4 regions of the Paenibacillus sp. MAHUQ-45 genome follow, and region 3 is predicted to be linked to each of the others. Evidence: riboswitches for the same ligand, from Rfam matches in the RefSeq annotation. Region 3 holds a riboswitch; each other region holds the start of a gene.
The links. A riboswitch is a leader RNA that binds a small molecule or an ion and turns the genes downstream of it on or off. The one in region 3 is predicted to bind cyclic di-GMP.
Positions count from the first base shown of each region.

Region 1 (3,127 bases), on a different contig from region 3:
ACGCTTTTGGCCTACGAAAGTCTTGTGCAGGAAGGTCTCAAACTGCTCCACTTGAATTAGCCGATTCAGCAAATCCTTGCGTTCGGCGGTATTCAATGGCGCAGGTGAGTTAACGGACTCCGCCTGGCTGTTCAACCAGCGAAGTTCCTGTTCATCATGCACATGACCAAATTCGTAGGCTATAGTTTGTGTATAGGCTTGGCGCATCCGGTGAACGGCGTCCCAAGCGGTTTGAATATTATCCGGGACATTCTCCCAAATTAGTGAAGCAGGGAGGGCCATGAGGTCCTCTCGCGTCAATTCATACGTTTCATGATTCAGCCATTTTGTCATAGGATTGTGATCCCGCTCCAGCGGGTCAATATTGGCGGCCAAATGGCCATATATACGAATGTTAGCGATTAGCTTAGAGGCTTTGACAGCCTTGCGAAGCCAAACTGCATCTCCCGAGACGATAGGCTGCGGAGCTGGTTCAGCATCCGGCGCCAGGGGAGGCGGGCCATAAACAGTAAAAAGTTCACGGTAATTATTTTCAACTGAGGAGGGGTCTTTCACAAACTGCTCATACTTCTCCTGAATGTAGCCCAGATTGGGGCCATAATATTTGCTCCAAACAGATTCATTGTAGGGCTCTTTGGCTGCCATGAATACATCCTCCTAACGGATGAACTCCAAACGCGGGGCGCTGGTATGGGCCTTGTTCGGAGCTGTGATGGTTGCGTTTTCATTTCCTTACTATTGTGCTACTTTCGGTGGCCTTAATCAATTCATACTTTCGTCCAATCCAATCGCAAAACGGTATGGTTCAGCCTGGTCATTGATGCCATAGCGCCATAAATAGATTACATCAACAAGTGTAACTATTAAAATAATTCGATAGTCCTCGTTTTTTTTATAAAACCTGATTACAATGCTCGGATATGGGTTAATGGTTCTATAATTAGTCTATTTTGGGTTAGTAGAATTATTAATAAGTTCAAAATTGTGCATTGGGTACAGGTGGTTTCAACTTGGACAGGTATTAGTCAAAAAGAGCTAAACTTTTTACATTTCTCACCTTAGAAATTCCCAGAAAACGACACACTTTTCCGATTCTTTCTTGTATAATGTTATTGCAGTATGGTTTTTAATAATAATTTCTAGCCAGATCCTTTCATGTAAAGGGTCCAGTAAAGGGTAAACCTGTTGAAAGGCAGGGGCACAAAGTCTCGGGTCTAAGGTAGAAATACTACGACGGCCGGACTGCCTGGGGACGCGAAATCTTAGGAGGAGATTTTTTGGATAAGTCCAACCAGGGGAACAACGGAGAACTGCAGACAGTTGATCTGGATTTAGAATGGGTATATTTGCTGCTGAGTGCCAAGAAGGCGGGCATCAAGGCGGAGGAGATTCGCCGTTTCTTTAATGAGAAGGCTTTGAAGGCTATTTAGCAGCTTGAATCATAACAGATACATATAGAGAAGGGCACAGCATATGCTGTGCCCTTCTCTATATGATGGGGCCCCAAGCTATTGAAGCGCTCAGGGCCGAAATCTTTAATCCTTTTGTTCAAGACGCCATTTTTGATAATCTAGAAATTCCTTGAACTCCCGCTTGCTGATGCCGGAGCTCATTGCCTCTTGCACGAGCCGGAACCATTCCGAATCCAGCGGCGTCTCTTCAGTGTCGGAGAGGTCTCCATATAGCAACACGTGAATAGATACTTGTAGTGCGTCGGCAATTTTTTCAATGAATTGGATAGAGGGGTTGGACTGAATATTTCTCTCAACATTACTCAGGTACGACTTGGCCACATCCGCCTTGTCCGCAAGTTCGGATAAGGATAAGCCCTTCTCGACCCGGAGTTCATGGATGCGCCCTCCCATATTATCAGGCACGATGACAACGCCCCTCCGTACTTTTTGTATAAGTATAACAAATTTCCTTGAAACGGACAAAGACACATTGCTGTTCAGAGGAGAAAAGAGGAGGGGATTGGAGCAAAAACCGGCATGTCTTAGCCCGGTGAAGGGTGTAAGAGATGCCGGTAGTTTTTAGGAATCAGACTTATTTTAATTCTCCGGCGCCTTGCTTGGCGTTGAAGGTCAACTTCACGTCCAGTTTGTCACCTTGGAAGATGTTTTGATCCTGGCCGTTCTCAACGAACTCAAAGGCTAATTTGAGCGTCTTGGATTGGGCTGCGGAGATGCCGCCTGGGAAGGCATTGGCTACCAAATCGTAGCCTGGATTGCTCTGCAAATCCTTGAGTGTTGCTTCGGCAACGACATGGCCAGCAATTGAGCCGCTAGTATAGCTGCTGTCAAGGAGCTTTACTTTAAAGTGAGCACCCAGATCCTGTCCGGCGTTGTTGCTGTTAGTATCAGTTACGATATACGTAGTAACCAGCTTCAGTTCTTTAATGTCGAGCGAGCCGCTATTCTGCAGAGTGAAGTTGCGGACAGCGATGTCACCTGGCTTCAGATTGCTCAGGTTCACATTTTGCTCAGGATTAGTATTCAGATCCAGCGTACCAGCGGCGAAAGTTGCTGTGCTTTCCGCTGTATCGCTGAAGTAAGCGAAGGTGCCGCCCCCGATTAAAGACAATCCCAAAGCCGCCGTTGCTACGCCAAGACCCAATGTTTTTTTGATACCCATGAATAAATTCCTCCTCTTATATGGTTAATAAAATGGTAGACAAAATAGTTAATGCGTTGAGATCGAACGGCTTACTTGTATTCGCCAGCGCCTTGTTTAGCCTCGAAGGTCCACTTCAATTTCAGGCTGTCTCCCTGGTAGTAGTTCTGAGGCTGGAGGTTGTCGACAAAGGCAAACTGAACAGACAGCTTATCCAGAGTTCCTGCCTTGATCCCTGATTTTTCGCCGAAAACTGAACCAAGGATGCCTGCTTTTACAAGGTCAGGCGAAAGGTTTTCCAGCTCAGACAGTTTTTTAATCAGAACCGGAGAAGTGATCTTGTCTTTATTAACCAGGAAGGTGACCACGATGTCATCTTTCAAGTTATGGGTTCCATTGTCATTGTTCACGTCTATAACTTCAGTTGCCGTTTTCAGCAGCACTTGGGAAATATCAAGTGAGCCGCTATTCTTCAGCTTGAAGTCTCTGGTGATGATATCACCTGGCTTGAGAT
Region 1 covers NZ_JBYUPV010000011.1:64,981-68,107, reverse strand. The annotation lists gene AC3Y23_RS21805 (2-oxoglutarate dehydrogenase E1 component) at 1-645, opposite strand, end outside; cyclic di-GMP riboswitch class I at 1,166-1,250, shown strand; gene AC3Y23_RS21800 (anti-repressor SinI family protein) at 1,278-1,430, shown strand; gene AC3Y23_RS21795 (helix-turn-helix domain-containing protein) at 1,536-1,865, opposite strand; gene AC3Y23_RS21790 (TasA family protein) at 2,047-2,634, opposite strand; gene AC3Y23_RS21785 (TasA family protein) at 2,706-3,127, opposite strand, start outside.
Region 1: another riboswitch for cyclic di-GMP. It lies ahead of AC3Y23_RS21800 (anti-repressor SinI family protein); the one in region 3 lies ahead of AC3Y23_RS19345 (glycosyl hydrolase).

Region 2 (3,127 bases), on a different contig from region 3:
CGGGGATCAGAATCGCAAATCGTTTATATTTGGTATCAAGCAAAAGCTGAATGACCTGGCCGTAATTCACAGGCTGTTGGCGGTTTTCTAACTTTTTGGCCAACACCTTGGCTGCCTTCCGTAGCAGATTGCCTTCCTCTAGGATCTGTTTTGACAGATGGTAGAGTCGGTTATTCAAAACTCCATGATATCCCGAATACAGTCTGCTCTCCACCACATCGCCATGTATCCAAATACTCCCGGTTGCAACGATGGTCGCATTCTTCACGTTTCCGTAAATATAGACATTTCCAATCGCTTCAATAATCATCTGCTCTTCCACATCGCCGTGAACAGCAACGTCCCCCGGGAATACGATGTGGCCGGTCTCAGGATTGACATTCCCCAGAACCCTGTGCGCTGCGGCAATGTCAAAGGTTCTGCCCTTCACTCCTGTCAGGCGGGGTCTGCCTGTACGAAGCGCCATGACCTTCAGACCGGATATAAGCTGTGTATGCTCCTTGGCTATAAGCTGGAAATCCTCAGGTGGGGCAGCAGGCAGCAGATGTCCATACACATCATATCCGGGAACCCCTTCGATGGGTGGATGCTTGATAGCTACGATGTCGCCCTCTTGGACTTCTGGGATGTCCGGGTAATTCTGCTCTTCCTGTCCACTCACGTTTCTATGGAAGATTTCTGCGGTCAGGGCTTCCTCGGAAAAAGGGATCTCGATTCTTGCATTGATCGCGGGTTTGGGCGCGGTACCTTCCGCTACACGGACAGGCCGTCCGGTAGGGTGGTTCAATGCCTCGTAAATCGCTGGAATATTGAGATTCTGGGAGATGGATTTTTTGTCAAAGTCGGCAAGGACCTGTTCGATGCGGACTGTAGACAGCAGGGCTTTCTTGTCCTGCTCCGCACTAACCGCAATGTTATTCGTGGCTGCACAATCCTTCAGGCGCCAGGCGTACTGTTCCAACCGTCGCAGGGTAAGGAAAGCCGATAACTTGTCTTCGGAGACTGTAATCTCATACGGTGCGGGCTCTTCAATCTCCCACTCCAGGCGGTCGGATGACAATACTTCGGTAGGGGCAGTAATGATCTGCCGGTTCTTCCTAAGGACAACGGGAGGAACGGGAGAGATGACAGCAGGTTTGCCGCCAGATAAAGGTGAGGTGATGAAAAATTGATTATTTTGAATAATGATGATGCCGTCCTTATTGTTCGTGTCGTCCAGTGGTAGAGATTGTGGAGCACTATTCAAGATTTGTTCGGAGGGCTCTATCGGCAATGGCCGGGCAAATTCTTTTACGTCATTTCGATTAGGGTGTTGCGACATTCTGTTACCTCGCTTCTTTGTATAATCAAAGGCATCTGTACATAGAGAGCACCGGGTTAAGATGCGATATCCGCTAGGGATATCCGCCATGCAGGCGTCTAATTGGCAGCCTGGCAACCATAAATGCAGCTTGTGCATTCTTAGGCCCATTGCTTTGCGTCCTACCCTTTCGAATAGTTTGCCTTTAAAAATGGATCAATGATGTATACTCAGCATCAGGCACTTTAATCGACTAAAATCGACAAAAAAAGAAGGCGCCGGTACGTCGTATATATAAAATTGTCGGCATTAAATCCTTTTAATTTTAGTGCTAAAGTAACGAATTGACAATATAAAATAAATAAATTCACCCAGACCGTCCACATGTAAAAGAGAGGCGTCTAAGCCGGATGGCCCGGGACGTCTCTCATGGGATCAAATAGTCCACAGAAGTACCTATATATTCCACATTTCCTTAATTATAACGCGTAAGATGGTTTTAGTAAAATAAAAGGACGCTCCCGTTTATAGCTTTTGGGAGAGTCCTTTTTTCATGTAATGAATACCTTGTGCGATATTGGTCTTGGCCTCATGCGGTACAACTGAACAGGTGGCATATTCCGCCCGCTCCACCTCTTCCAGCACCCGGTTCAAGTGGGAGAACACTGCACCGAGATCGCGCATGGCTGTCAGAGGGCAATGTCTCTGAAGCTCTGAGAAGCAAGAGAGCTGTAATTCCCGTGCATGGCGCAGGGCGTCTGGGAGGGAACGGGTGCACTCGATATCGGACAGGGTCTTCGTTCCGTACAGTGCGATGCAATCCGCGGTGGCTTCCAGCGAACCAGCCAGCCCTTCTGCAGCTGCATAATGCGGTGGAAGCAGAGCAATCTCATCGGCAATTTCCTTCACATAGGCATGAACGGTTTTCAGATGAGTAGTAGCTGTGCTCAGCTTGTGCAATTCATTACGGCATTGGTAATGGGATAGTGTGTAGTGAATCTCTTTCTGTTGCTTGCGGCTTCGTGTCAGCAGCTCCCCGGCTTGTTTCGATACGGCTTTGCCCTTCTCCGTACTTTGTTCTCCGGCGGCAAGTCCTCTCAGTGCATCTGCGAGCAGCAGGCTTCCTTCAAGTGCCAAGGCTTTTACCTTGACGAACCCCTTCGGCGGAACGATAATCATATTGATGAGGACGGCAATCAGTACGCCGATGAAGGTTTCGAATATTCTAGAGACTACATAATCGTTTTGATAGAAGGAAAGGGCCATAACAGAGGTGACGCCTACTTGGGTCACGGCCTGAATATTCACGCGGCAGGCGGTGGCGATGCCAATGCCGATGAGCAGCATAAGCAGGATAGAGAGCCCGCTTATGTCAAAGAACTTACCGACGATCAGAGCGACGATCCCGCCAAGAATGATGCCGAGGAGCCGGTAGATTCCTTTTTCTACAGAGCCCTTAACAGTACCTTGGGTAATCAGAATGGCAGCTAGCGGAGCAAAGTACAGATAATGATTGCTATAAAGACTGTGCACCACCACCCAAGAGAGCGATGCAGCTAGCGTCACACGTATCATATATAGGGAAAAACCAAATTTCTCAAGGCGGTCCAGTAACCCCTCGTTCATGTTCTTCATCTTCTTTCGCAAAAATAGGAAAACATCAATTAACTTTCATCCGTTTTCATTATATCACCTCATTTTTGACGAAAATCCTGATAAGTTTTACGAAGTTGTTAAGTTTCTGGGGGATGTTAACAATCTAAGCTATCGCATAAGGGGAAGCTATCTATTATGCTATACCTATATGGAGTGTCGAACGAAAGGAGG
Region 2 covers NZ_JBYUPV010000004.1:223,900-227,026, forward strand. The annotation lists gene AC3Y23_RS11805 (flagellar assembly protein A) at 1-1,321, opposite strand, end outside; cyclic di-GMP riboswitch class I at 1,423-1,514, opposite strand; gene AC3Y23_RS11810 (FUSC family protein) at 1,826-2,926, opposite strand.
Region 2: another riboswitch for cyclic di-GMP. It lies ahead of AC3Y23_RS11805 (flagellar assembly protein A); the one in region 3 lies ahead of AC3Y23_RS19345 (glycosyl hydrolase).

Region 3 (3,127 bases):
ATTACAGGATGGCTTCATGTGTCATCTTCCTTTCAGTAGTCAGGCTCCCGGTCCGGTAGAACCAAGCTGATCTCCGTCAAGGACAATTGTCTTCTTATCCCGGGAGCCTATAGTTCAGTAGCCCTGCCAAAGAGCAGGGCTACCGATCGGCTGAAAAGAATCTCATTGCTGTGATCCGTTAAATGCGTAAGGACTAGATAACGTAGTTCTCAGTTCCGTCCACGCTCGCGAACAATGCGCTGGTCGGAACGGCTTCCTTCACCTGACTAGGGCTTGCCCACATCAGGCGCACTCGGGCATCACCCAGATTCTCGTAATACTCCACTTTGATATCATACAGCTCCCCGGCATTCAGGGCGATGCTCCCCTGATGCTCAGTCCCGCTTTGATTATTCCAGCTGTCAATGATCGGCAGCCCGTTGATCCACACCCGAATGCCATCATCGGATTCAGTGTAGATCTGATAATTCTCGCTATACAGCGGTTTGATTTTCCCCGTCCAACGGATAGAGAAATTATCAACACCCAGCAAGGCTACATCCGGTGAACCCTGCCTCCAGTTATAATCAATCGCTGCATCATTCCGGGTAAGAACCGCCGTACCGGAAAGCTGCATATTGTTGAAGTATTCCCCCGTTAACCCATTCGCCATCGTATGCTTTCCCCCTGTTCCAGTATTCCCTGTTGGTGCAGCAGGAGGTTTCGGTGTGTTTGATGGCGTAACAGCGGGTACTGGAGGAGCCGGTGGTGGCGTAGGTGCCGGTACCGCTCCAGCCGCAAATTTGTCTCTGGTTACCGTGTAGCTGTTGTTCATAAAACCTTTAATATCATCAGTGTGGTTATTATCGTATAGCATTTTTCCCCAGGTCATCATAAAGGTCCATTTGCTCTGGGTCTCTCTCAGCTTGGCTACGTCTGGCATTTCCCCGTTCTCTCCGATACCGATCGGCTTCCCGGCCGCCAGCGCCAGCAGACTGTCGTAATGGCTTTGTTTATAATCGTTCTCATATATATCTGCAGCGAGAATGTCTACTTTATCCGCACCCGGATAGGTCAGAGCATACGGATCCGCCCAGGCATTCGGGGCATTCGGACTCCATACCCACAGCAGATTATTCAATTTATGAACGTTAACAAAACGGTCATACATAATATTCCAAAGTGCAGCGAAATTATTTTTCTTTCCCCACCAGAACCAATCTCCATTCATTTCATGGTACGGCCGCCATAATACAGGTACCCCTGCATCACGTAAGCTTTTCAAAGGTATCGCCACTTTATCCAGTTCGGCAATCAGGTTGTTGTACTGTACCGTCCCTGGTGTAACGTACTTATTGAATTCCGCTTGGCTGAGACTTCTGGAGACATTGGACCAATCATAGCTGGTTCCCGGTAGGCTCTGATGGAAGGTCATGGCGACTACTCCGCCGCTTTTGCTCCAACTGATGGCGCTGTTCACTACATTCTGACGATACCAGGCAACCTGGCTCTCATTCTGCCCGCTGATAGCGCCCATCTCGTAACCGTGCAGTGCGGCATATTTACCGCTGGTATCTTGCAGCTTGAGATTGAACTCATCGGGACTCTCCAGGTAGTCATGCTGCCCTGCAATAATTCCTTTACCGGATAAAGAGTACATGTAGTTAAGTAATTTTACAGCTTCGGGCGAGGCAGCGGGATTCACCGGAGTACCGGAGCCTGCAGCTCCTGCCATAGACGGAACGATTCCCACGCTCAGTGGAAGGGTCGTCAGAAACAGAGCAACGGACAGGAGTGCGCGCAACAAACGATACTTACGGTAAGCTTTCAACATACATCTCCCTTTCGGTAGCCAGGCTGCCATTCTTGCGAAAGGCCCTATAGCTTTGCGTCCCTATCTTTCGATAGGTTTGCCGTTTTCGTTATTGAAGGATCTATCCCTCTTACCGTAAATATCGACGCTATTTAATTATTTTTTAGTGCATTTATGAAAAAAATATCATTTTTGAGTCTTTATACCTGTTTTAAAAGCTTCGCATTTGGTTAAATAGATAGTTTGTTCTACTAAATTCCCCTACGCTCGAATCCGGTCCTAGGAAATAAACTGATGCAGCTCAATATCATCCCAATTCAGGGTGATACGGATATTATCTTCCTCTACCAGTTCAGAGCCTGTCTGCACTTCAATAAACTCCACGTCCGTTAAAGCCAGAATGGCATGCTTGGTGCCTTCCGGAATGCGAACCACATCGCCCGCCTTTACGTTATACATTTTCTCATTCAAAACAATGCTGGCTTCCCCGCTGATAATGGTCCAGACCTCACTGCGCTTGCGGTGCAACTGATAGCTGATATTCTTCCCTTGTGAGATGCAAATCCGTTTCGTCAGCACCTCATTGCCTTCTTCATATTTCACATAGTCAATGACACGATAATGACCCCAGCGACGTTCCTCGTACATTGGGCGCTGATCAAACGACTTCAGCACTTCTTTGATCCGTGGGCTTTCCGCTTTATGGGTTACGAGAATTCCGTCGGGACTGGCAGCGATAATTAGATCTTTTGCACCAATGACCGTAATCGGAATATCCAGTTCATTCACGAGGCAGGTGCCTTCGGAATCAGCCGTAACAACCCCTTTGCCGACATGATTGCTGCTCATCTCTTCCGTCAATGTATTCCACGTGCCCAGGTCCTTCCAGAATCCATCATACGGCTGCACAACAATCCGTTCTTCCTTCTCTACCACTTCGTAGTCAAAACTGATGGAGGACAGCAGTTTATACTGCTTCTGCAGTTCCTCATAGTTGAGAGGCAGCCCTTTACGCTGCAAAATATCCAGCAAATAGCCAAGACGGAAAGCAAACACACCACAGTTCCACAGCGCATTGCGACTGATCAGCTTCTCCGCCTGCACGCGATCCGGCTTCTCCTGAAAATGGCTTACCTGCATAAAGCCGCTCGCCGCAGGCTCATCGGAGGTCGGGATGATATATCCGTATTTCTCCGAAGCATGCTCAGGCACCACACCCATCAGCGCCAGATTAGCGCCGCTCTCCTCCATCGTATGTTCAAGCTGGGCTACCGTTTCAAAGAAAGCAGCCTCAACATAAGGGTCCACTGGCAAAATAGCCACCGTCTCGGCAGG
Region 3 covers NZ_JBYUPV010000009.1:34,538-37,664, reverse strand. The annotation lists gene AC3Y23_RS19350 (glycosyl hydrolase) at 1-18, opposite strand, end outside; gene AC3Y23_RS19345 (glycosyl hydrolase) at 194-1,813, opposite strand; cyclic di-GMP riboswitch class I at 1,824-1,904, opposite strand; gene AC3Y23_RS19340 (sugar phosphate nucleotidyltransferase) at 2,072-3,127, opposite strand, start outside.

Region 4 (3,127 bases), on a different contig from region 3:
GCAGTAGGTGGTACTTCGTCACGGTCTGTCAACAGTTCGATTACTGCAACCTTGTTCAAGGCTACCGCATCTTCGATCGCAGCGGAGAATTGTTCCAACGTCTCACAGCGATATCCGCTTGCTCCAAGGGATTCACCAAACTTCACGGCGTCCATTGGGACTTCGAATAGGGTTCCGTCAATTCGGCCCGTAGTCTTCTGCATTCCCTTAAGCGCCATATCCAGTTGCATGTTGTTCACAACGATAAAAATAACCGGGATATCCTTACATACTGCTGTATTAATCTCTGCACCGAGCATCATAAAGCATCCATCGCCAGTCACACAGAAGATCGTTTCATCCGGTGATGCAACCTTGGCGCCGATAGCCATGCCAATGGCGTTGCCCATGCAGGCAAAATAGGCATCAAACACAAAACTGCCCGGTTTTTTAACGTTATACCATTTAACGGCATTAAAGCCATGGCTTCCGTCATCCACGAACATAGTGTTGTTGTATGGAATCAGATCACTCATCACATTCATGACTGAAGCCAGAGAGAGACCAGGGAGCTCAGGCAGTTCATCCCGATAGTTAAAGCTTTCGGTAGTACGTTTGGTCACAGAATCTCTATCCAGGTGTTCAAGATAATACACAAGATTATCACGCAGATCCCCGGTGACCGGTATTGTTTGGGAGGTCAGAATTTTGCCCACAAACGTAGGATCACTATCGAACTGAATTAAAGTCTCTGGATGGTTCTCACGTTTGAGATTACAGATGGTCATATCGCTCAGGCGGGAGCCCAGTACAATATACAAATCGCTGCGATTTAGCAGATCATCACCATGAGTGCATCCGCCGACACCGACAGGACCGTGATACAGCGGGTGATCCCAAGGAATAGCACCTTTGCCGCCAGGAGAAGTCACGACAGGGATGTTGAAGGTTTCAGCCAATTCGATCAGCTCTTTATGAGCTCCGGAACGGTTAACACCTTTACCCGCAATAATCAGTGGGTTCTCAGCATTGTTGATAGCGTTGATTACACGGTCAAAATTGGAGATGCTTACGAACGATTCGCGCTCTGGATAGACTACCGGGAATTCTTCCAGCAGTTCTGTCTGAACGTCGAAAGGCAAGCAAAGATGAACGGGACCACGGTTACCGCTCAGAGCAATCGAGATAGCATGATTGAAAATGGTACTGAAGTTATCGCCACGTTCTACAAGCTTGCTGAATAGAGTAGCCGGTTTGAACATATCAGCAAGATCAGCCAGATATGAGGAAGAATCCTGACATTGCGGAATACCTAATTCTTTTATGGATTGATGACCTGTAATAAATAGTACCGGAAGGTTATTCGCTTTGGCATGGGCCGCTGCAGTCAGTAGGTTCGTTCCTCCGGGACCGGATGTTCCGAAAGCAACACCTAGTCCGCCAGTCTTAAGGGCATAGCCTGCGGCTTCAAACCCGGAACTGGATTCATGTCTTCCAGGAATAAACTCAATACCGTAATCCACCATCTTTAGAACTAAAGGACAAATGGATTTACCAATAATACCAAATGAATGGGTTACTCCGAGATTACGTAGTGCCTCCGCCATAAAATCTGCGACTGTCTTCAAAAAAAACACCTCTCAAGTGTATGAATTGGGATAAGTAAAAAGATAAATATATTATCGTTCTGGTGATGCGAAATGATTAGAACGATACAAACGGGTATAAAGAAACAACAAAACCTGTGCTCGAATAATGGAGCACAGGTTGGAAGCAAAAAACCGCCACTCAGACCGCAAGATTAAGTCGATCCTCCTGGTTTTCTCTGCAACCTGGCAGTCATGGCCTCAGAAAAATGAGGCTGTAGATCCATGGCTTTGCGTCATTCCTTTTCAGGAATTTTGCCCATATAAATTATATAACTAATTATAAGAATAATTTTCCTTTACATTATATTCCTAGCTCGTCTTTGTCAATATATTTTACACAAATGAACTCGGAATTTGACGAAAAAAATGAAAGAGAATAGGGATATAGTTTTAATTTAAAATGTATCCAAGGGGGTATTGTAAATTAGAATGCGGTTACAAAATAGAGCGAAAATAAACTATTAATTGGGTCAGTATGGAATATTTGACTAGAGGGGTTGGTGCAAAAATGCAAATTGGATCAAAACAATTGGATGGAGAAGATTAGATAATAATTGAAGAAATTAGTTGACTCATCATTTGCCGTGATATTTTTAATGAAAGAATTGAATCCAAATACTTATTTTTTTCTAAACTATAATGGAAGTGAGTGGGTTAAAAGTAGGATGCTTGAGAGGGGAGAAGGCGAATCGTTATTTGTGAGTATGAATTTTACGGAAAGGTCTGAAAGCGATATAATGCAAACGTTTCATAAGTTTGAAAAACTGCCGTATAAAATAGAGCTTATACGGCAGTTTTGTGCTGAAAGGAACAAAAATTAAATTTTGATGACAAATTCTAAAATTTAAAAATATGAATCGTTTTTTGTAGCTGGAAGACGGCTGACGTCATTTTTTCACTCTCTTCTGCAACAGATTCCAGAGCATTGATCTGCTCACTCATCGATGCAGAGACCTCTTCAGTGCTGGCCGCTGTTTGCTGGGTAATGGCGGAGATGTTCTCGATCGCAGAGGAGATTTTCAGGGCACTGTCCAGCATCAGATCGCTTTCCGAAGAGAAGGCGGCGATCTGCTCGGTAATGTACTGTACGCTTTGGACAATTTGCCCGAAAATTTGTGCAGTCTGAATGATCATTTCATTCTGTACCTGAACGACTTCCTCATTGATGGTAATATTCGCAATGGCTTCCTTGATATCGGCTTCAATGCTTCGCACCAAGCTGAAGACCTCTTTGGTCGAGGCCGTTGATTCCTCAGCCAGTTTGCGAACTTCGTGGGCGACCACGGCGAACCCGCGGCCATGCTCTCCGGCACGGGCAGCTTCGATGGAAGCATTCAAGGATAACAGGTTGGTCTGTTCCGCAATTTCGGTAATTGTCTTGGTAATCATGGTGATACCGCGAGCGTTATGGGAGAGGGCATCAATAGTATCAGCTACTTTTTGTGTAGCTTCAATATTCTTGCGCATGCCTTCCGATTGGGTATCTACCGATTGGCGAC
Region 4 covers NZ_JBYUPV010000002.1:9,843-12,969, forward strand. The annotation lists gene AC3Y23_RS03750 (thiamine pyrophosphate-binding protein) at 1-1,616, opposite strand, end outside; cyclic di-GMP riboswitch class I at 1,803-1,895, opposite strand; gene AC3Y23_RS03755 (hypothetical protein) at 2,183-2,449, shown strand; gene AC3Y23_RS03760 (methyl-accepting chemotaxis protein) at 2,466-3,127, opposite strand, start outside.
Region 4: another riboswitch for cyclic di-GMP. It lies ahead of AC3Y23_RS03750 (thiamine pyrophosphate-binding protein); the one in region 3 lies ahead of AC3Y23_RS19345 (glycosyl hydrolase).